4 regions of the Streptomyces sp. NPDC058195 genome follow, and region 2 is predicted to be linked to each of the others. Evidence: riboswitches for the same ligand, from Rfam matches in the RefSeq annotation. Region 2 holds a riboswitch; each other region holds the start of a gene.
The links. Region 2 has a riboswitch for cobalamin ahead of ACFVWY_RS29050 (ribonucleoside-diphosphate reductase subunit alpha). Riboswitches for the same ligand answer to the same signal wherever they lie in the genome.
Positions count from the first base shown of each region.

Region 1 (5,506 bases), on a different contig from region 2:
GCAGTCCACGACCGTGCCGAACAGGGCCTCCTGGCGGCCGCCGTGGTAGCCGCGCGCGCTCATCTCGCCGACCGGCTTCCCCATCAGGACGACCTGGCTGGAGCGGTCGCCGCCGGGCTTCAGCAGGACCGGGTTCATCAGCGCGGTCGGCTCGACGCGGGCGGCCTGGGCCTGCATGGCCTGGGCGCGCCCGATCTCGGCGCCCTCACGGGTGACGAACGAGTTCAGTGACATGTTCTGCGCTTTGAAGGGCGCCACCTTCACGCCCCGGCGCACCAGCCAGCGGCAGATGCCCGCCGTGACGACGCTCTTGCCCGCGTCCGAGGTGGTCCCGGCGACCAGCAGCCCGCCGCTCATGAGGTCCTCCGTCCCGCGCCGCGCGGCCCCGCCGCCCTGCGCGCACCGATCCGTCGTACGGCGCAGGCCGCGCCGAGCCGTCCCGCCACGCACACGCCGAGAGCCAGCGCGCTCACGCGACGCGACAGCCGCACCGCGCGTTCGATGTCCGCGCTCTCCACCGCGCGGCCGCTCTCCCCGTTGAGTACCGCACGGTGCTCCACCCGGCCCCCGTACGCGAGAGTCCCGCCCAGCCGTACGCCGAGCGCCCCCGCGAACGCGGCCTCCACCGGGCCCGCGTTGGGGCTCGGGTGCTGGGCCGCGTCGGCCCGCCAGGCGTGGAGCGCGCCCCTCGGGCGCCCCCCGGCGGCCACCGCGAGCAGGGCGGTGAGCCGGGCGCCGGGCCAGCCCGCGAGGTCGTCGAGGCGGGCCGAGGCCCAGCCGTAGCGGCGCAGGCGCGGCGATGTGTGGCCGACCATGGCGTCGAGGGTGTTGACCGCCCGGAAACCGGCCAGCCCGGGAACCCCGGCCAGCGCGCCCCACACCAGGGCGCCGACCACGGCGTCCGAGGTGTTCTCCGCCACGGACTCCACGACGGCGCGGGCGATCTGCGGCCCGTCCAGGGCCTCCGGATCGCGCCCGCACAGATGGGGCAGCCGTTCACGGGCCAGGGCGAGGTCACCGGCGTCCAGGGCGCCGCCGATGGCCCGCGCCTCCCGGCCCAGGGACGTACCGCCGACGACGGACCAGGTGGCGGCGGCGGTCAGCGCCACGGAGGCGGCGGGACTGCGGCGTACCGCGCGGGCGGCCAGCGCGGCACCGCCAGCGGCGGCTCCGGCGCAGACCAGGGTGTGCAGCGCGCCCCAGCCGCGGTGGTCGTGCCACAGGCGGCGCTCGACGCCCGCCGCGGCCCGCCCGAAGGCGGCGACCGGATGGCCCCTGCGGGGGTCACCGAGCAGCAGGTCGCCGATCAGACCGGCGGTGGCGCCGTACGCGAAGATGCGGTCGGCTCGCACGGCTCAGCCGGCCGTCGCGCCGCGGAGGGTTCTCGTACGACAGGACCTGGGGCCTGGGACAGCGGGCACACGGCGGCCGGGCATGGCGATATGTCCTCACTCAGGGTCCGCGCCCTGGTTCGACGTGACGGGCGACGAGAGTCTCCTGGCTCCCGGATCCGCGGGCCCCCGGCCTTCCAGCCCGCTCGCGCGCGCCGTGACGTCCGGTGTGGGGGACCGCTCCCCGGTGACAGTGGCGGGACCGCGCCGGATTCGCACCGGCTTCCTCTGCTGTCGCCGTAATTGGCTCCGGCAGTCCACCACGCCCCGCGAAGGCCCGTCAACCTACCGTTGACCTGCGGCGGCGCAGTGTGCTGATACCCACATCGGGCCGGACACCCGGGGTGTCCGGCCCGATCGGGGCGTACGCGGTGCGGTTCAGGCGACGATCAGATAGATGCCGTACCCGACGGCCGCCGCGCACAGCGCGAAGCAGGCGTACGCACCGGCGCGGGCCAGCAGCAGCGAGCCGCCGGAGCCGCCCTGTGCCGCGGGTTCGGCCTGCTTGGAGAGGCCGACGATGCCCAGGGTGAAGAGGCCCACCAGCGCGACGGTGACCACGAGGGAGACGCCGAACACGGAACCGAGGGCTGCCCAGTCGATTTTCATGCTGAATCCTTAGACGGTCGGGATCGGGGCGACCGGTCAGACGGTGGCGGGCTGCGCCGGGTCCTGGGGGGTGACGGACGCGGCGGGGACGGCGGCCATGACGGTCGCGGCCGAAACCTGGGCCGCGGTGGGCGGCGGGCTGACGGCGGCGATGGCCGTGGTGACGACGCCCGCGGGCTCGGCCGGGGCGACATCGTCGTGGCCGACCGGCTTGCGACGGGAGAGCAGCCAGATCGAGCCGGAGCCCAGGACCAGCAGCGCCGCGACGACGATCACTCCCCAGGTGCCCTGCTTGGTGAGCAGCTCCGCGCCCGCCCCGACCAGACCGGCGGCCGGCAGGGTCAGGCCCCAGGCCACGAACATCCGGGTGGCGGTGGACCAGCGGACCACACCGCCCTGACGGCCGAGGCCCGCGCCCATCACGGCGCCGGAGCAGGACTGGGTGGTGGAGAGCGAGAAGCCGAGGTGCGAGGAGGCCAGGATGACCGTGGCGGCGCTGGTCTGAGCGGCGAAGCCCTGCGGCGGCCTGAGGTCGGTGAGGCCGCTGCCCATGGTGCGGATGATGCGCCAGCCGCCCAGGTAGGTGCCGAGCGCGATGGCCAGACCCGCGGACACGATCACCCAGACCGGCGGGTTGGACCCGGGGCTCAGGACCCCGCCGGTGACCAGGGCCAGGGTGATGATGCCCATGGTCTTCTGCGCGTCATTGGTGCCGTGGGCGAGGGAGACCAGCCCGGCCGAGGCGATCTGCCCGGCCCGGTAGCCCTTGGCGGTGGCCCGTTCCTGGGCCTCGTCGCGGATCTTCCCGCCGATCCGGTACGTCAGCCGCGTGGCCAGCAGCGCGGCGAGACCGGCGACGACCGGGGCGGCGATCGCGGGGAGCAGCACTTTGGTGACGACGGTGCCGCCGTTGACGGACGACCAGCCCGCCGACATCACGGCCGCGCCGATCAGACCGCCGAACAGGGCGTGCGACGAGCTGGACGGCAGCCCGACCAGCCAGGTCAGCAGATTCCACAGAATGGCGCCGACGAGCGCCGCGAAGATCACTTCTGTTCGGAGCCCGTCCTCGTTGACGATCCCGCCGGAGATCGTCCTGGCGACCTCCACCGACAGGAACGCGCCGACGAGGTTGAGAACGGCGGACATGGCCACCGCGGTCTTCGGTCTGAGCGCACCGGTCGAGATGGTGGTCGCCATCGCGTTCGCGGTGTCATGGAAACCGTTCGTGAAATCGAACACTAGAGCTGTCACGATCACAATCGCGAGGAGCAGCGTGATGTGTTCCATTTACCCAGGCAATCGTTCGACGTCATTGGCATGTGGACCGTAGGCAACCTGGGTAAACGGAAGATGAACTGGGGAGGGCACTGTGGTGACTCCAACCGGAGTCACATCATTCCGTTTACGGTCGGCCCCGTACGCCGGGACGTTCCCCCGGGAGGGTGGAACGCTGTGGTCCGGTCGGCCCCGTACCCATCGATCCCCCGGGCTGACAGGATCGGTCCATGAGCGATCAGCTTCGGCGCATGAGCGATCAGCAGCGGGACGCGATCGGGCGGGCCTGGGACGGGGTCGTCGCCACCGCGCGGCGGACGGCGGCCGAGGGGCTCGTCGTCGGGACCTCGGGAAACGTGTCGGCGCGGGTCGGCTCCACCATTCTGGTCACACCGAGCGGAGTGCCCTACGACCGGCTGGGCCCCGAGGACGCCGTGGGCGTCGATCCGGAAGGCAACCGCCTCTTCGGCGCGATGGCCCCGACCAGCGAGCTCCCACTCCACCTCGCCGTCTACCGGAACACCGACGCCGCCGCCGTCGTCCACACCCACGCGGTGCACGCCACGGCCGTCTCCACCCTCGTCACCGAGATCCCCCCGGTCCACTACGCCGCGGCCATGCTCGGCGGCCCCGTCCGCGTCGCCGCCTACGCCCGCTACGGCACCCCGGAACTGGCCGCGCACATGCTCACGGCCCTCCGGGACCGCACAGGCTGCCTGCTCCGCAACCACGGCACCGTCACCTACGGCACCACCCTGGACCAGGCGTACGACCGGACCGCCCAGCTCGAATGGCTCTGCAGGCTCTGGCTCACCGCGAGCTCCGTCCCCGGGCACACCCCGAGCCTGCTCACCCCGGAGCAGCTGGACGAGGTGGGTGAGGCACTCAAAGGGTACGGACAGCCGGGCTGACCCGACCGGTCCAACGGCCGGCCCCGTCCGCTGGCAGCGCACCCCGCCCGCCACGACACTGAAGCCGTGCGCCCGGCAACGATCACGGCAGCAGCCGTCACCACGGTCCTCGGCGTCGGCGCGGCGGCGGTCGCGGCCGGCCGGTACGCCAGCGACGTCGCCCTCAGGGCCCCGGCCGGGCGGCCGCTCCCCGCCGACCGCAGGCTCACCGTCCACGCCACGGCGGCCGGGCAGGTCACCCTCACCCGCTCCTTCACCGCACTGCGCCCCGGCACGTACGGACTGGTCGGCGACGACGTCCACGCCGTGGTCGGCCCGGTGATCGAGCACGCCCACCACGCCCCCGACACCGTCGTCCGGCGGCTGGAACGCGTGGACCGGGGCACCCTGGAGCCCGGCGCCAAGGTCCGCGTCACCCCGCAGCTGTACAGCGGCGACCCGTTCCTCGCCCTCGGCCTCAGCCACAAGGAGGTCGAGATCCCGGGCGAACTCGGCGCCCTGCCCGCCTGGTTCCTGCCCGGCCCCCGCGACACCTGGGTCATCACCGTGCACGGCCTCGGCACCACCCGGGAACACCCCATGAACCTCATGGGGTTCCTCCACGACCTGCGGCTGCCCGTGCTCGACCTCGCCTACCGCGGCGACGCCGGTGCCCCGCGTTCGCCCGACGGCCTCGTCCATCTCGGCGAATCCGAGTGGCGCGACCTGGACGCCGCGATCCGCTTCGCCGTCCGCTACGGGGCCCGCGACGTCGTCCTGCACGGCTGGTCCACCGGTGCCTCGATGGCGCTGCACGCGGCCGTCAACTCCGCCCTGCGCGACCGGATCAGCGGGCTCGTCCTGGACTCCCCGGTCCTGGACTGGGCCGCCACCCTGCGCGCCCTGGCCGTCGCCCGCGGCGTCCCGGCCGTCCTGCTGCCGCTCGCCCTCCGCGCCGCCGAGGGACAGACCGGGCTGCACGGCGCCCGGCTGCTGGACGAGTCCCTCGCCCAGGCGCTGAACGCCCCGACCCTGATCTTCCACGGCCCCGACGACCAGCTCGCCCCCTGGCAGCCGACCCGCGACCTCGCCGCGCGCCGCCCCGGCCTGATCGCCCTGCACACCGTCCCGCAGGCACCGCACGCGGCGATGTGGAACGCCGATCCGGCCCGCTACGAGGAGACCCTGCGCCGCTTCCTGACCCCCTTGATGTGACCCGATGAAAGAGGAATCGGCCCCATTGGTCCCGGAGGCCGTCCACCGGCCGCTCCACCGGGAATTCGGGTTCCGTTTGGGCTTTCGGGCCGTCAGGGGCAAGACTGCTACCCGTGACGTCCC
Region 1 is NZ_JBHVVM010000010.1:64,065-69,570, reverse strand. Features, by position in the region: gene ACFVWY_RS15070 (cobyric acid synthase) at 1-357, opposite strand, end outside; gene ACFVWY_RS15065 (cobalamin biosynthesis protein) at 354-1,352, opposite strand; cobalamin riboswitch at 1,491-1,621, opposite strand; gene ACFVWY_RS15060 (hypothetical protein) at 1,770-2,000, opposite strand; gene ACFVWY_RS15055 (anion permease) at 2,037-3,290, opposite strand; gene ACFVWY_RS15050 (class II aldolase/adducin family protein) at 3,530-4,189, shown strand; gene ACFVWY_RS15045 (alpha/beta hydrolase) at 4,256-5,383, shown strand.
Region 1: another riboswitch for cobalamin. It lies ahead of ACFVWY_RS15065 (cobalamin biosynthesis protein); the one in region 2 lies ahead of ACFVWY_RS29050 (ribonucleoside-diphosphate reductase subunit alpha).

Region 2 (5,506 bases):
GCGTGGTGCCGGTCTCCTGGTGGAAGCGGCGGGCGAAGGTGCGCGGCGACATGTGGGTCTGCGCGGCCAGCTGCTCGACGGTCATCTCCTCGTCGAGGTGGCGCTCCATCCAGACGAGCGTCTCGCCGACGGTGTCGCAGGAGGTGCGGGGCAGCGGGCGCTCGATGTACTGGGCCTGGCCGCCGTCGCGGTGCGGCGGCACCACCATGCGGCGGGCGATCGCGTTGGCGGTGTCCGGGCCGTAGGTCTGCCGGACCAGGTGCAGACAGGCGTCGATCCCGGCCGCGGTCCCCGCCGAGGTGATGATCTGGCCCTCGTCCACGTACAGCACGTCGGGTTCGACGACGGCCCGGGGGAAGCGGCGGGCCAGCTCCTGGGTGTGGCGCCAGTGGGTGGTGCAGCGGCGCCCGTCCAGCAGCCCGGCCGCGCCGAGGACGTACGCGCCGGAGCAGACGCTCAGCACGCGGGCACCCCGGTCCACCGCGCGGCGCAGCGCTTCGAGGACCGGCTCCGGATACTTCCGGTCCACGTAGTGGCCGCCCGCGGGGACGGCGATGAGGTCGGCTTCCTCCAGACGGTCGAGGCCGTGCGGGGTGCTGACGGTGAAACCGGCGTGGGTGTGCAGCACCGGGCCCTCGGCGGACACCACCGCGAAGTCGTGGACCGGCAGTCCCTCCTTGCTGCGGTTGAGCCCGAACACCTCGCACAGCACACCCAGCTCGAAGGGGTGGACCTCGTTGAGCAGCAGAGCCGCGACGTTCTTCAGCATGACGCCAGTGTGGCAGTAATTCGATGATTCATGACAGTCCTGCCACTGCCGCGCTCGCTCGCGACGGGCGAGAGTGGAGCCATGACCGCAATCCAGAACGTCTTGGGCATATCCGCACTTATCATCCTCTTCCTGGTAATCACCCTGGCCGGACTGGCCCGGGAGCGCCGCATCGACCGCGAGCTCCGCGCCGCGGAGGCGCCGCCCGTCCCCGTACCGAGGCGTCCGTACATCAGAAGCTGGGCCCGCTTCTGATGCCGTGTCCGGGGCCCGCGCCTCCAGGAAGCACGTACGGCAAGGGGCCGGTCCCGCCGCCACGCGGCTGGACCGGCCCCACGTCCGTACCGGCCTAGAAGTCGTCGTCGAAGGCGACCGAGCCCTCCACCGCCACCTGGTAGGCGGAGGGGCGGCGCTCGAAGAAGTTCGTCAGCTCCTGCACGCCCTGCAGCTCCATGAACGAGAACGGGTTCTCCGAACCGTAGACCGCCGGGAAGCCCAGCCGGGTGAGGCGCTGGTCGGCGACGCACTCCAGGTACTGCCGCATCGACTCGGTGTTCATGCCCGGCAGCCCGTCACCGCACAGATCGCGGCCGAACTGGAGCTCCGCCGCCACGGCCTCCTTCAGCATGTCGGTGACCTGCTGCCGGAGCTCGTCGTCGAAGAGCTCGGGCTCCTCCTTGCGGACGGTGTCCACCACCTCGAACGCGAAGTTCATGTGCATCGTCTCGTCCCGGAACACCCAGTTGGTGCCGGTGGCCAGACCGTGCAGCAGACCCCGCGAGCGGAACCAGTAGACGTAGGCGAACGCGCCGTAGAAGAACAGGCCCTCGATGCACGCCGCGAAGCAGATGAGGTTGAGGAGGAAGCGGCGGCGGTCGGCCTTCGTCTCCAGCCGGTCGATCTTCTCGACCGAGTCCATCCACCTGAAGCAGAACTGCGCCTTCTCGCGGATGGAGGGGATCTCCTCGACCGCGTCGAACGCCGCCGCCCGGTCGTCCGGATCGGGCAGATAGGTGTCCAGCAGCGTCAGGTAGAACTGGACGTGCACGGCCTCCTCGAAGAGCTGCCGCGACAGGTACAGGCGCGCCTCGGGGGAGTTGATGTGCTTGTACAGCGTCAGCACCAGGTTGTTGGAGACGATCGAGTCACCCGTGGCGAAGAACGCGACGAGCCGCCCGATCAGGTGCTGCTCGCCCGGCGACAGCTTGGCGAGGTCGGCCACGTCGGAGTGGAGATCCACCTCCTCGACCGTCCAGGTGTTCTTGATCGCGTCCCGGTAGCGCTCGTAGAAGTCCGGGTAGCGCATGGGACGCAGGGTCAGTTCGAAGCCCGGGTCGAGCAGGTTCTTCCCGGCGTTGGTGGAGCTCATTACTGGCAGGCCTCGCAGGACTCGGGGTTTTCGAGGGAGCAGGCGATCGCGTCCGCGTCGGGCGCCGACGCCTGCTGTACGGGAAGGGGAGCGGCGGTCGCGGTCCGGCCGGAGGCCGCGCGGGCGATCCGGGTCGCCGGACGCGAACGCAGGTAGTACGTCGTCTTCAGCCCCTGCTTCCAGGCGTACGCGTACATCGAGGAGAGCTTGCCGATCGTCGGCGTCTCCAGGAACAGGTTCAGCGACTGGCTCTGGTCCAGGAACGGCGTACGGGCCGCCGCCATGTCGATCAGGCCGCGCTGCGGGATCTCCCACGCCGTGCGGTACAGGGCCCGTACGTCCTCGGGGATCCAGGCGAAGCCCTGCACGGAGCCGCTCGCCTCGCGCAGCGCCTCGCGGGTCCGCGCGTCCCACACGCCGAGCTGCTTCAGCTCTTCCACGAGGTACGCGTTGACCTGGAGGAACTCACCGCTGAGCGTCTCGCGCTTGAACAGGTTGGAGACCTGCGGCTCGATGCACTCGTACACCCCGGCGATCGAGGCGATCGTCGCCGTCGGCGCGATGGCCAGCAGCAGCGAGTTGCGCATCCCGGACGCCGCGACCCGGGCGCGCAGCGCCTCCCAGCGCTCCGGCCAGTTCAGCTCGGTGTCGTAGTGGTCGGGGTGCAGCACCCCGCGTGCCGCGCGCGTCCGCTCCCAGGCGGGCAGCGGGCCCGAGCGCTCCGCGAGCGCGCAGGACGCCTCGTAGGCGGCGAGCATGATCCGCTCGGAGATCTTCGTGGAGAGCGCGCGGGCCCCGGGAGAGTCGAACGGCAGCCGCAGCTGGAAGAAGACGTCCTGGAGGCCCATGGCGCCCAGGCCCACCGGGCGCCACTGGGCGTTGGAGCGGCCCGCCTGCTCGGTCGGGTAGAAGTTGATGTCGACGACCCGGTCCAGGAAGGTCACCGCGGTGCGGACGGTGGCGTCCAGCCGCTCCCAGTCGATGCCTCCGTCGGCGACGAACGCGCCGAGGTTGACCGAGCCCAGGTTGCAGACGGCGGTCTCGCCGTCGTCGGTGACCTCCAGGATCTCGGTGCACAGGTTCGAGGAGTGCACGACGCTGCCCGGCTCGGCGGTCTGGTTCGCGGTCCGGTTGGAGGCGTCCTTGAAGGTCATCCAGCCCTGACCGGTCTGGGCGAGGGTGCGCATCATCCGGCCGTACAGTTCGCGGGCCGGCAGCGTCCTGCGGGCCAGCCCCCGGGCCTCCGCCGCCCGGTACGCGGCGTCGAACCGGTCACCCCACAGATCGACCAGCTCGGGGACGTCGACCGGTGAGAACAGCGACCACGCGCCGTCCGCCTCGACCCGGCGCATGAACTCGTCCGGCACCCAGTGCGCCAGGTTGAGGTTGTGCGTGCGCCGCTGGTCCTCGCCCGTGTTGTCGCGCAGCTCCAGGAACTCCTCGATGTCCGCGTGCCAGGTCTCCAGGTAGACGGCGGCGGCGCCCTTGCGGCGGCCCCCCTGGTTGACCGCGGCGACCGAGGCGTCCAGCGTCTTCAGGAACGGCACGATGCCGTTGGAATGCCCGTTGGTGCCGCGGATCAGCGAGCCTCGGGAGCGGATGCGGGAGTACGAGAGGCCGATGCCGCCCGCGTGCTTCGAGAGCCGGGCCACCTGGTGGTAGCGGTCGTAGATCGAGTCCAGCTCGTCCAGCGGCGAGTCCAGCAGATAGCAGGAGGACATCTGCGGGTGCCGGGTGCCGGAGTTGAAGAGGGTGGGCGAGGAGGGCAGGTAGTCGAGCCGGCTCATCAGCCCGTACAGCGCGGTCACCTCGTCCAGGGCGCGCTGCGACTCGTCCTCGGCGAGACCACAGGCCACCCGCAGCATGAAGTGCTGGGGGGTCTCGATGACCTGGCGGGTGTGCGGGTGGCGCAGCAGATAACGGCTGTGCAGGGTCCGCAGCCCGAAGTAGCCGAAGCGGTCGTCCGCGCCGTCGGCGAGCGAGCGCTCCACCAGTGCGTCCAGCGCGTCCGCGTGCCGGGTGACGAAGGCGGCGGTGCGGTCCGCGATCAGGCCCTCGCGGTGCCCCACGGCGAGGGAGGCGGAGAAGGAGACCGCGCCCTGGCCCGCCGCCTCGTCCACGATGGCGAGGGTCAGCAGCCGGGCGCCCAGCCGGGAGTACGCGGGGTCCTCGGAGATCAGGCCCGCCGCCGCCTCGGTGGCCAGCGAACGCAGCTCGGCCTCGTCCGCCCGCGCGCTGCGGCCACGCAGGGCGGCGGCGGCGACCCGGCCGGGGTCGGTGTCGGGCAGATCGGCGGTGAGGGCGGTCAGGGTCCGCAGCAGCGCCGCTCCGGGACCGTCCTGTGCGGCCGCCTCGGACTCGACGGCCGCGGGGGCGGCGACGGAAGCCGGATCGGCTGGCGCGATGGTCACGTGAATGCTCTCCCACGCTCGGCTCGGGGCCGACGGGGGAACGGGGCAGCCCGCAAAGGCGCACCCGGGCCGGGGCGGTACTCTGCGCGGCGTCCACCGGCCCAACCGCGAGGCCCGGACGTCTGAGCATCCGGATCGGTCGAGCCGGATGCGCTGTCGGCAGGTCATCGGACTGACTCGGGGGTGCGCAAAAGCGCACCGGATACACCGTTGCGGGACAGTTCCGGATTCGCACCGGATTCCCCTGCGACGACAGCGAGGACGAGCATACATGTGGGGGCCGCTCGATGAGACAGCCCCCAGATGTTGTGTCGGCCGACCCATGTCCGGGTCATTCCCGGAACGGCGGACGGCCCGCCCCAGCCCCTCGGGAAGGGGCGGGAACGGGCCGTCCTGGGCCCGGGAACGGGCCGTACGGGGCCTGCGGGAGCGGCCGTCAGTGGCCGCCGCCGGGCGCCCCCGCGGTGGCCGCCGGGAGCTCCGCCCGGACGCCCGGGTCGCCCGCGTCGGCCGTGTAGTCGGACGGTGAGGTCTCGTCCGTACCGGCGGGTGCCTTCAGGGCGTTCAGGACGACGGTGAGCACCACCGTCACCACCATGTTCAGCACGAACGCGGTGAGGCCGATGTAGCCGATCTCGCCGATGCCGGGGATCTCCGCCGACGAGCCGCCGAAGTGCTTCTGGGTCGGGGACGCGACGCCGTACGCGGCGACCGTCCCGTACACCATGCCGACCGCCCAGCCCGCGAGCAGCGCCCAGCGGTGGAACCAGCGGGTGAACAGGCCGCCGACCAGGGCGGGCATCGTCTGGAGGATCCAGATCCCGCCGAGCAGCTGGAAGTTGATCGCGACGGTCTTGTCCATGGTGAGGACGAAGGCCAGCGCACCGACCTTGACCAGCAGCGACACCAGCTTGGAGACCTTGGTCTCCTGTGCCGGGGTGGCGTCCGGCTTCAGGA
Region 2 is NZ_JBHVVM010000029.1:102,401-107,906, forward strand. Features, by position in the region: gene ACFVWY_RS29035 (helix-turn-helix domain-containing protein) at 1-769, opposite strand, end outside; gene ACFVWY_RS29040 (hypothetical protein) at 851-1,024, shown strand; gene ACFVWY_RS29045 (ribonucleotide-diphosphate reductase subunit beta) at 1,119-2,138, opposite strand; gene ACFVWY_RS29050 (ribonucleoside-diphosphate reductase subunit alpha) at 2,138-4,549, opposite strand; cobalamin riboswitch at 4,690-4,835, opposite strand; gene mctP (monocarboxylate uptake permease MctP) at 4,986-5,506, opposite strand, start outside.

Region 3 (5,506 bases), on a different contig from region 2:
ATAGCGGTCCGCGAGCCGCTTGTGCATGTGCATGTACGAGCCGTAGAAGAGCGGGTCGCCCTCGGCCAGCACCGCGACCGTGCGGCCGGCGTCCAGATGTGCCGCCAGCCGGGCCGCCGCCTCGGCGTAGAACTCCTCCATCGCCCCCCGGTAGCCGCCCGGGTGGTCCGTGGTCTCCGTCGTGACGGGATAGACCAGTTGCTCCTCGACATGATCGGCACGGATGTGCTCCGCCGCGATGGAGCGGGCGATGGACCGCCCGTGCCGGGCGCTGTGATAGGCGACGACATCGGCCCCGGCGATGATCTCCACCGCGCGTACCGTCATCAGGGCCGGATCACCGGGCCCCAGCCCGACCCCGTACAGGCGGCCCGTCTTCTGTTCGCTCACGTCTACTCCTCCTCGCTGGCGATCGCGTTGAGGGCGGCGGCCGCTATGGCGCTGCCGCCGCGGCGGCCCCGGACGATGAGGTGTTCCAGCCCGGACGGATGCGCGGCCAGCGCGTCCTTCGACTCGGCGGCCCCCACGAAACCGACCGGTACACCGATGACGGCGGCCGGACGCGGAGCACCCTCCTCGATCATCTCCAGCAGCCGGAACAGAGCGGTCGGCGCGTTCCCGACGGCGACCACCGCACCCTCCAGCCGGTCGCGCCACAGCTCCAGCGCGGCGGCGCTGCGGGTGGTGCCCAGCCGCTTCGCGAGCTCCGGCACCGCCGGGTCGGACAGGGTGCACACCACGTCGTTGTCCGCGGGCAGCCGCTTGCGGGTGACACCGCTGGCGACCATCGCCACATCGCACAGAATGGGCGCACCGGCCCGCAGCGCGGCGCGGGCACGGGCCACCGCGTCCGGCGAGAAGGCGAGGTCCCTGACGAGGTCGACCATCCCGCAGGCGTGGATCATCCGGACCGCGACCTGGCTCACATCGGCGGGCAGACCGGCCAGATCGGCCTCCGCGCGGATCGTGGCGAAGGACTGGCGGTAGATCGCCGGTCCGTCCTTCTCGTACTGGTGCACAGTGCTTTCGCTTTCTTCCTCGGACATACAACGGTTCGGGTACGGGGGAGCGGGGCGGGGCGGGTCAGCCGTGGGCGCGGCGTGCCGCGGCCACCGCGGCGGCGAGCCCGTCCGGTCCGCCGCAGACCCGCACGGGCACAGCCGGTTCCCCCTCCCGTACGACGGAGACATGGTGCCCGCCGGGAACGGCCACGACATCGACCCAGGTGCCGCGCGGATGGCCGCACCGGCGTTCGCACCCGGACCAGTACACCGGCAGCGGTCCCACGGCCCCCGCCGCGGCCGCCGCGTCGGCCCGTACGTCGGCCAGCGACCTGGCGCAGCCGGGGCGGCCGATACAGGCACCCACACCGGTCCAGGGGGAATCGGGCGCGACGACGAGACCGGCCTTCCCCAGCGCCCCCAGCGCCTCCGCGGCTCCCCGCCGCTCCACCGCCGGTACGACGACGCCGCGCCACGGGGTCAGCCGCAGCTCGCCGCGGCCCCGGTGACGGGCCGTGTCCACCAGCGCCCGCCACTGCGCGGACGTGGCGCGCCCCAGCGGCAGGCCGGCCGACAGCGCGGCCTGCCCGGGTGAGGTGCCGGTCACGATGCCGGTGCCGGGCCCGTCCGAGCGCCCCGGCGCGTCCCGGTACCCGGCCGCGACGACGTCAACTCCCGCCGCCCGCAGGCGTTTTGCGACCAGGTCAAGGAGGCCGTCGCCTTCGCCGGGCAGGTCGGAGACCCGCCAGGCCCCGGTGTCCGAGGCCCGCTCCAGGAAGGCGGCGGACGCCATCAGCGCGGCCCGCGGTGCCCACGCGGCCGGGACGCGCAGCACGCTCCGGCCCGTACCGATCCGCAGCAGTGCCGACGAGGAGTCCTCCGCCAGCAGGGACACATCGCCGCCCAGCGCGTCCACATCGCCGCGGCCGTCGTCGAGTACGAACAGGAACCTGCCGGACAGTTCCGCCGCCCCGTCGTCCGCGCACAGCAGCGCGTCCAGTTCGGACAGCCAGGGCCCCACGTCCCGCACACCACGGCCGTCGAGCCCGCTGAGGGGCGAGGCCACGACATTGCGCACCCGCTCGTGGGGTGCGGAGGGCAGCAGCCCCGCCGCGCCCAGCCGTTCGGCCAGCTCGGCCCCGCAGTCCGGGCGCAGCCCGCGCAGTTGGACGTTGCCGCGCGAAGTGAGATGCACCTCACCATCGCCCAGGCTCTCCGCCGCCGATCCCAGGGCCGTGGCCCGTGTGTCCGTCAGCAGACCGCCGGGCACACGGACCCGGGCCAGCGCACCGTCGTCCGCCCGGTGCAGCCGCAGCGCACCGGGGCAGGCGTCACCACGGCCCCGGGAAGACGGAGCTCCCGACGAGGCGGGTGAAGAAATGGCAGGTGGGGGCATGGCGGCGAGCATACCGACCATACGGACGGATCCGAACGGATCCGCCTGCCCCCCCGAGGCCGACCGGCCCTTACTATGCCTAGTGACGGGCCATCCGGCACGTCGTCGCCACAGACGGCGACAAAGGGGAGGAAGTCCGGTGCGATTCCGGCACGGTCCCGCCACTGTGAGCCCGGCCACGGCCGGGTGAGTCAGGAACTCCCCTCACCGGACCCCCGGCCCTCTTCGGGCAGGGGTGCTCCATCCGACACCGCCCGGGGCGTGGACACCCCGAGGAAGGCCCGACGCCGCATGATCCTGCTCCTGTCGACGTCCGACACCGACCTGCTCAGCGCCCGCGCCTCGGACGGCCCGGTTCCCTACCGCTACGCCAACCCCTCCCGCCTTCCGCTCCAGGACCTCCCCGGACTCCTGGACGGCGCCGAACTGGTCGTGGTCCGCCTCCTCGGCGGCGTGCGGGCCTGGCAGGAAGGGCTCGACCAGGTGCTCGCCACCGGCCGCCCGGTCGTCGTGCTCACCGGCGAACAGGCCCCCGACGCCCAGCTGATGGCCGCTTCCACCGTCCCCGTCGGCATCGCCGCCGAGGCACACGCCTATCTGGCCCACGGCGGGCCCGCCAACCTGGACCAGCTCGCCCGCTTCCTCTCCGACACCGTGCTGCTCACCGGGCACGGATTCGAGCCGCCCGCCCCGGCCCCCTCCTGGGGCCCGCTGGAGCGCACCGCCCACCGCACCGACGGCCCCGTGGTCGCCGTGCTCTACTACCGCGCCCATCACATGAGCGGCAACACCGCCTTCGTCGAGGCGCTGTGCCGGGCCGTCGAGGAGGCGGGCGCCCGGCCGCTGCCGCTGTACGTCGCCTCGTTGCGCAGCCCCGAACCCGAGCTCATCGAGGCGCTCGGCGCCGCCGACGCGATCGTGACGACCGTCCTCGCCGCGGGCGGCACCCGGCCGGCCGAGGCATCGGCGGGCGGCGACGACGAGTCCTGGGACGCGGGCGTCCTCAGCGGTCTCGACGTCCCCATCCTCCAGGCCCTCTGCCTCACCGGATCGCGCACCGACTGGGAGGACAACGACGAAGGCGTCTCCCCGCTCGACGCCGCCAGCCAGATCGCGGTGCCCGAGTTCGACGGCCGCCTGATCACCGTGCCCTTCTCCTTCAAGGAGATCGACGAGGACGGACTGCCCGCGTACGTCGCCGACACCGAACGCGCCGCCCGCGTCGCCGGGATCGCCGTGCGCCATGCCCGGCTGCGCCACATCCCGGCTGACGAGAAGCGGATCGCGCTGGTGCTGTCCGCGTACCCGACCAAGCACTCCCGGATCGGCAACGCCGTCGGGCTCGACACCCCCGCCAGCGCCGTCGCCCTGCTGCGCCGACTCCTGGACGCGGGCTACGACTTCGGTACGCAGGAGATCCCCGGCCTGGTGTCGGGCGACGGTGACGAGCTGATCCGCGCGCTGATCGAGGCGGGCGGCCACGACCAGGAGTGGCTCACCGAGGAGCAGCTGGCCCGCAACCCCGTCCGCATCCCGGCCGCCGACTACCGGCGCTGGTACGCGGTGCTCCCGGCCGAGCTGCGCGAGGCCGTCGAGGAGCACTGGGGCCCCGCCCCGGGCGAGATGTTCGTGGACCGGTCACGCAACCCGGACGGCGACATCGTGCTCGCCGCCCTGCGGTTCGGGAACCTGCTGATCCTCATCCAGCCGCCGCGCGGCTTCGGCGAGAACCCGATCGCGATCTACCACGACCCGGACCTGCCGCCCTCGCACCACTACCTGGCCGCCTACCGCTGGATCGCCGCCCGTGCCGACGACAACGGCTTCGGGGCCGACGCGATGATCCACCTCGGCAAGCACGGCAACCTGGAGTGGCTGCCCGGCAAGAACGCCGGACTCTCCGCGGCCTGCGGCCCCGACGCCGCGCTCGGTGACCTCCCGCTGGTCTACCCGTTCCTGGTCAACGACCCGGGCGAGGGAACCCAGGCCAAGCGCCGGGTGCACGCCACCCTCGTCGACCACCTGGTGCCGCCGATGGCGCGGGCCGACAGCTACGGGGACATCGCCCGGCTGGAACAGCTCCTGGACGAGCACGCGCAGATCGCCGCGATGGACCCGGCGAAGCTGCCTGCGGTCCGTGCCCAGATCTGGACCCTCATCCAGGCCGCCAAGCTCGACCACGACCTGGGTGTGGCGGACCGGCCCGAGGACGAGGGCTTCGACGACTTCATCATGCATCTGGACGGCTGGCTCTGCGAGATCAAGGACGTCCAGATCCGCGACGGCCTCCACGTCCTCGGCGGCGCTCCCGCGGGCCCCGACCGCGTCAACCTCGTCCTCGCGATCCTGCGGGCCCGTCAGATCTGGGGCGGTACGGCCTCGCTGCCGGGACTGCGCGAGGCCCTGGGGCTCGACGAGTCCGCCGCGACCCGGATCACCGCCGACCAGGCCGAGGAGCGGGCCCGCGCGCTGGTCCAGGCGATGGAGGACGCCGGCTGGGCGCCGGACGCGGTTGCCGCGGTGGCGGCCGGGCACCCGGCGGCGGTCGCCGACATCCTCGCCTTCGCGGCCCGCGAGGTGGTGCCGCGGCTGGCCGCCACCACCGCCGAACTCGACCACGCGCTGCACGCGCTGGACGGCGGGTTCGTGCCCGCCGGACCTTCCGGCTCCCCGCTGCGCGGCCTGGTCAACGTCCTGCCGACCGGGCGCAACTTCTACTCCGTCGACCCCAAGGCCGTACCCTCGCGCCTCGCCTGGGAGACCGGCCAGGCCCTGGCCGACTCGCTGCTGGAGCGCTACCGCGCCGACAACGGCGACTGGCCCACCTCGGTCGGCCTGTCCCTGTGGGGCACCAGCGCCATGCGGACCGCGGGCGACGACGTGGCGGAGGCCTTCGCCCTGCTCGGCGTCCGGCCGGTGTGGGACGACGCCTCACGCCGGGTCACCGGACTGGAGGCGATCCCGCCCGCCGAACTCGGCCGTCCCCGTATCGACGTCACCCTCCGCATCAGCGGGTTCTTCCGCGACGCCTTCCCGCACACCATCGGCCTCCTCGACGACGCGGTCCGGCTCGTCGCCGGGCTGGACGAGCCGGCCGGGCAGAACCACG
Region 3 is NZ_JBHVVM010000006.1:194,252-199,757, forward strand. Features, by position in the region: gene ACFVWY_RS10405 (precorrin-2 C(20)-methyltransferase) at 1-390, opposite strand, end outside; gene ACFVWY_RS10410 (precorrin-8X methylmutase) at 393-1,019, opposite strand; gene ACFVWY_RS10415 (hypothetical protein) at 1,084-2,409, opposite strand; cobalamin riboswitch at 2,467-2,618, shown strand; gene cobN (cobaltochelatase subunit CobN) at 2,689-5,506, shown strand, end outside.
Region 3: another riboswitch for cobalamin. It lies ahead of cobN (cobaltochelatase subunit CobN); the one in region 2 lies ahead of ACFVWY_RS29050 (ribonucleoside-diphosphate reductase subunit alpha).

Region 4 (5,506 bases), on a different contig from region 2:
GCGCCGCAGGAGGAGTGGCCGCAGATGACGATGTCGGTCACATGGAGCACGGCGACGGCGTACTCGATGCTCGCCGCGATGCCGTCGCGGCCGGACCCGTACGCGGGGACGAGATTGCCCGCCGTGCGGATGACGAACAGCTCGCCCGGATCGCTCTGGGTGATCAGCTCCGGGACCACCCGGGCGTCGGAGCAGCCGATGAACAGCGTCTTCGGCCGGTGTGTCGTGGCCAGGCGGGCGAAGAGGTCCGCCTTCGCGGGAAAGACATCGCGGTGGAATCGCGTGACGCCGTCCGTGAGGTCCTGCATCGGTCACTCCTTTCGATGGGTGCCGCCCCGAGGGGCTGACGAGAACCACCATGCATGACCTGTAGCTATAGTGTCCAAGACTTGGTATCCATGATCCCTATAGATCAGCTCTATTATTTACTGATGGGACCTGAACTGCGGCATCTCCGCTACCTCATCGCGGTGGCCGAACACGGCAATTTCACGCGCGCCGCCGAGGAGCTGCGCATCTCGCAGCCGACGCTGTCGCAGCAGATCAAGCAGCTGGAGCGGGCCGTCGGCGCCCAGCTGCTCGACCGCAGCGGCCGCCGTGTCCGCCCCACCGACGCGGGCGCGGCCTACGTGCACTACGCGCGACGTGCCCTGCGGGAGCTGGCGGCCGCCGATCGTGCCGTCCTGGACGTCGCGGACCTCTCCCGCGGGCATCTGCGGCTGGCGCTCACCCCCACCTTCGCCGCGTATCTCGTCGGCCCCCTCATCCAGGCGCTGCACACCCGCCACCCCGGTGTCACGCTGGACCTCCGGGAGATGACACAGGACCGCATGGAGGCGAGCCTGCTGGCCGACGAACTCGACCTCGGCATCGCCTTCGCCAAAACCCACCTCCCCGGCATCGCCGCGACCCCGTTGTTCACCGAGCCCCTGAGCCTGGTCACCGGCGCCCACCGCGCCGAGGCCCGGGGTGAGCGCCCCCTGCCGGTACATGAGCTGGCCGATCAGCAACTCGCCTTGCTCAGCAGCGACTTCGTCACCCGCAGTCATATCGACGACTACTTCGCCCTGCACCGGATCGACCCCCCGATCGCGGTCGAGGCCAACACCATCCAGGCCCTCACCGAGATCGTCCGGCGCACCGGCCCGCTGGCCACCGTGCTGCCCCTGGCGATCACGGACGACGACCCGCACCTCGGCCCCGTCCCCGTCGACCCCCCGCTGCCCACCCGGGTCGCGACCCTGCTGCGCCGGGAGAGCGGCTACGAGAGCGCCGCCGCGCACGCCTTCACCGGACTCGTCCACGACCTCGTCCGCACCCGCGGCTACACACCCGCCTGACGCGTCCCGTACCGGCGGGCGGCCTGGGGGGTGAGGGTGCCGGGTGATGAGACAATCGGGCCCATGACAGGGTCTGGGGACTTCGAGCCCGAGTCGGAACGGGTCACGCGCCAGCTGCGTGACGAGATCATCGACGGCGCGCGCGAGCCGGGCAGCAAACTCGTCGAGCGCGAACTCGCCGCGGAGCTCGGGGTGAGCAGACTGCCGGTACGCGAGGCCCTGAAGGCGCTGGTCACCGAGGGCCTGGTCACCCCCAGGCCCCGCACCTGGGCCGTCGTACGGGAATTCACCCCGGCGGACGTGGAGGACCTCGACGAGGTCCGCGCGGCCCTGGAGTCCCTGACCTTCCGGCTGGCCGCCCAGCGGCGCACCCGCGCGGGGCTCGAAAAGCTCCGCGCGGATCTGGACGCCGAGCTGAAGGCCGCCGCCAAGGGTGACGCCGTGGGCGCCCGCCGGGCCGCCGCCGACTTCCACGAGACGGTCACGGCGCTGGCCGACAACGAGCTCCTGAACGAACTCCAGGCGACCCTGCGCAGCAGGATGCGCTGGCTGCTGGGACAGCACGACGACCTGGAGGGCGTCGCGCGCGAACACGAGGGCCTGTACACGGCGATCGCCGAACGGGACGTCGCGGGCGTGGCGGAGCTGGCGAGCCGCCACCTGATCTCGGGCCGCAACGCGGCGGCCGCCCGGCGCGCACCCTCCTGAGGGACCGGTCAGCCGCCCAGCAGCCCGGCGATCTCGTCGAATCCGCGCTGCCGGGCGTGCTGGAGCGCGGTGGTCCCGGACCGGTCGGCGATCTCCGGATCGGCGCCCGCGGCCAGCAGCAGCCGCACGGTCTCCTGGTGGTCCTCGCCGCCGTCGCCGAGGATGACGGCCTCCAGGAGGGCCGTCCAGCCGAGGTCGTTGACATGGTCGATGTCGACGTCGATGTCCGGGTTGGTGGTGACCTCCCGCACGTAGCCGACGTGGCCGTGTTCCCCCGCCGGGATCAGGGACGTGCCGCCGTAGCGGTTGACGATGGTGTAGTCCGGGCCGGCGACCGCCAGGGTCCGGGCCATCGCCGCACTGCCGGTCACCCCCGTCACCAGCCACGGTGTGTCGTGCTGCCGGTCCAGGGCGTCCGGGTCGGCACCCGCGCGGACCAGAACCTCGGCGGCCTCGACGTGGTCGCGGGAGGCGGCCAGCAGGAGCGGGGTACGGCGGTCCCCGTCGCGGGTCTCCAGCCGGGCACCCCGCTCGATCGCGGCGCGCACCGCGTCCGCGTCCCCGGAACGCGCCGCGTCGAGCAGGGCCCGGTCGGAGCCCACGGGCTTCGCCCCGGCCCCGGCCCCGGACGATCCGCCGCACGCCGTCGCGAGCAGGGCGATCCCGAGGAGCGGGACGGTCAGGAGAGCGGCGCGTCGTGTCGAAGGCATGGTTCCTCGCAATCCGTGGGCGGGCCCCGGACGGTACGGGCCCGCACCCTCCATGCTCGACGCGCCCCCGGTGCGCACGGTCACCGAACCGGCGGGCGATGCGTACCCCTCAGGACGACCCCCGTGTCAGCCGTTCGTACGATGCGCCCGCGGCTCCGTCACCCCTGCCAGGAGCGGTGTGGCCGCGGGTGCCCGGGGTACAAGACCGGTGGGAATCCGCATGAGCCGTCGATGGGGGCGCCATGCCGGGCAAGGGGAGCAGGGTTCTGGCGGAACCGTTCGGACGGCCGGGTTCCCCCGCGGGGCGTACCGGGGCGAGACGGCCGGGGAACTGCTGATCATGCTGGGCGTCGGCTACACGGGAGCGATAGCCGACGCCGAGGGCGGCTGGCCCCAGCAGGTCGCCGGGCTCGCCGTCGCTGCCGTCGCCGGTCTGCCGACGCTGGTACTGAGCCGGGCCTGGCGCACCGCGCGCCGGGCCCACGCACCGGAGCGGGCCGAGGCGGCGCGTCCGGACTCGGACGGGGGCGAGGAGGCACCGGACCACTCGGGTTAAGCTGCATCTGCCCCGCGGGGGAAGTCCGGTCGAAGTCCGGCGCTGACCCGCAACGGTAGACGGTGCCCGAACAGGGCCCCGTGAGCCCGATTACCCGCGGCGGTGAAGGCTCCTGTCAATTCGCCGTGGACTGCGATGGGTGCTGCACGGGGCGCGCCGCGTCCGGGCCGCTCCGTTGATGACGTAGATGCACGGCCCGAGGCGAAAGCGAACCGCCCGTGGCCACCCCTCTCGCCCGTCGGTCTGCCGCGCCCTTCCGCGCGGCCCGAGCCGGATCCGGGCCCGCGCCGCCCCGCCGGATGTCACCGAAACTCCTCGTACCCGTGCTGTGCGCGGCGCTGCTGGTCTCCCTGGTCTGCGGCGCGGGCATCGGGGCCTCCGGGCTCTCCTGGGGCGAGGTGCTGCGCTATCTGTGGGCCGGGCTGACCGGCGGACGGATATCCGCCGACCAGGTCGCGGCGTACACCATCGTCTGGGAACTGCGCTTCCCGCGCGCGATGCTGGCCGCCGTCGTCGGCGCCGGACTGGCCGCCGTCGGCATCGCCGTGCAGGCCATGGTCCGCAACGCCCTCGCCGACCCGTTCGTCCTCGGCATCTCCTCGGGAGCGGCCGTCGGCGCCAACGCCGTACTCATCTTCGGCGCCTTCGGTGCCCTGGGCATCTGGGCGCTGTCCGCGGCGTCGTTCCTCGCCGCGCTCCTCGCCATGCTGCTGGTGTACGCGATCGCCCGCACCGCCCGCGGCCTCACCCCGCTGCGGCTCGTCCTCACGGGCACCGCGATGTACTACGGCTTCTCGGCCGTCACCACCTTCATGGTGTTCGCGGCCGAGCACGGCGAGGCCGCCCGCTCCGCGATGATGTGGATGCTCGGCAGCCTCGGCGGGGCCAACTGGGCCTCGGTGCCGATCGCGGCCGGGGCCGTACTCTGCGGTCTCGCCCACCTCGCCTGGTCCGCCCGACGGCTGAACGCCCTGGCCATGGGCGACGAGACGGCGGCCGCCCTGGGCGTCGACGCGGGGCGGCTGCGCAAGGAGCTCTTCGTGGTCTGCGCGGCCGTCACGGGAGCGGTGGTCGCGGTGAGCGGGGCGATCGGTTTCGTCGGGCTGATGGTGCCCCACGCCGTACGGATGCTGGTCGGCGCGGACCACCGCCGACTGCTCGCCGTCGCCCCGCTGGTCGGCGCCGTCCTGATGATCTGGGTCGACATCCTCTCCCGGGTGGTCCTCGCCCCCGCCGAACTGCCCGTGGGCGTTCTGACCGCGGCCATCGGCGTGCCGTGCTTCGTGCTGCTGATGCGCCGCCGCTCCTACTCCTTCGGAGGTGCCTGATGCGGATCGACATCGAAGACCTGACGGTGGAGATCGCCGGTGCCCGCCTGGTGAGCGACGCCACGCTCGGCGCGGGCCAGGGCCAGCTCGTCGGCCTGGTCGGGCCGAACGGCAGCGGCAAGTCCACCCTGCTGCGCTGCGTCTACCGCGCGCTGCGCCCCTCCGCGGGCACCGTCCGGCTCGACGGCGAGGACCTGTACGCGATGAGCCCGCGCGAGAGCGCCCGCCGACTGGCCGCGCTTCCCCAGGAGGCCGCCTCCGAGTTCGACTTCACCGTGGCCGAGGTCGTGGCCATGGGACGCACCCCCCACCAGTCGTCGGTGGGCCGGGCCACCGAGGCGGACCGGACGGCCTGCGCGCGGGCACTGGCCGGGGTCGGCGCCGCCCACCTCGCCGACCGCGGCTTCCTCACCCTGTCCGGCGGTGAGAAGCAGCGGGTCCTGATCGCCCGCGCCCTGGCCCAGGAGCCCCGGCTCCTGGTGCTCGACGAACCGACCAACCACCTCGACATCGCGCAGCAGCTGGACGTGCTGGCGCTGGTGCGCGACAGCGGACCGACCGTCCTCACCTCCCTGCACGACCTCAACCTCGCGGCACTCCACTGCGACCTGCTCCACGTCATCGCCGGTGGCCGGATCGTGGCGTCCGGAGCCCCGTACGACGTGCTCACCCCCGAGCTGCTGGCCGAGGTCTTCGGCGTGCGCGCCCACCGCGTCCCGCATCCCGAGACCGGCGCCCTGCAACTGCTCTTCGACCGCCTCGGCCCCGCCCGAACCGATTCCTGAGGAGGCGCCACCGCCATGCCCCACCCCCTGCGCCCCGCCGCGCTCGCCCTCGCCGCCCTGGTCCTCACCGGGTGCGGCG
Region 4 is NZ_JBHVVM010000006.1:156,809-162,314, forward strand. Features, by position in the region: gene ACFVWY_RS10210 (carbonic anhydrase) at 1-308, opposite strand, end outside; gene cynR (transcriptional regulator CynR) at 432-1,340, shown strand; gene ACFVWY_RS10220 (GntR family transcriptional regulator) at 1,404-2,048, shown strand; gene ACFVWY_RS10225 (ankyrin repeat domain-containing protein) at 2,057-2,758, opposite strand; gene ACFVWY_RS10230 (hypothetical protein) at 2,979-3,314, shown strand; cobalamin riboswitch at 3,310-3,431, shown strand; gene ACFVWY_RS10235 (FecCD family ABC transporter permease) at 3,614-4,642, shown strand; gene ACFVWY_RS10240 (ABC transporter ATP-binding protein) at 4,642-5,427, shown strand; gene ACFVWY_RS10245 (ABC transporter substrate-binding protein) at 5,443-5,506, shown strand, end outside.
Region 4: another riboswitch for cobalamin. It lies ahead of ACFVWY_RS10235 (FecCD family ABC transporter permease); the one in region 2 lies ahead of ACFVWY_RS29050 (ribonucleoside-diphosphate reductase subunit alpha).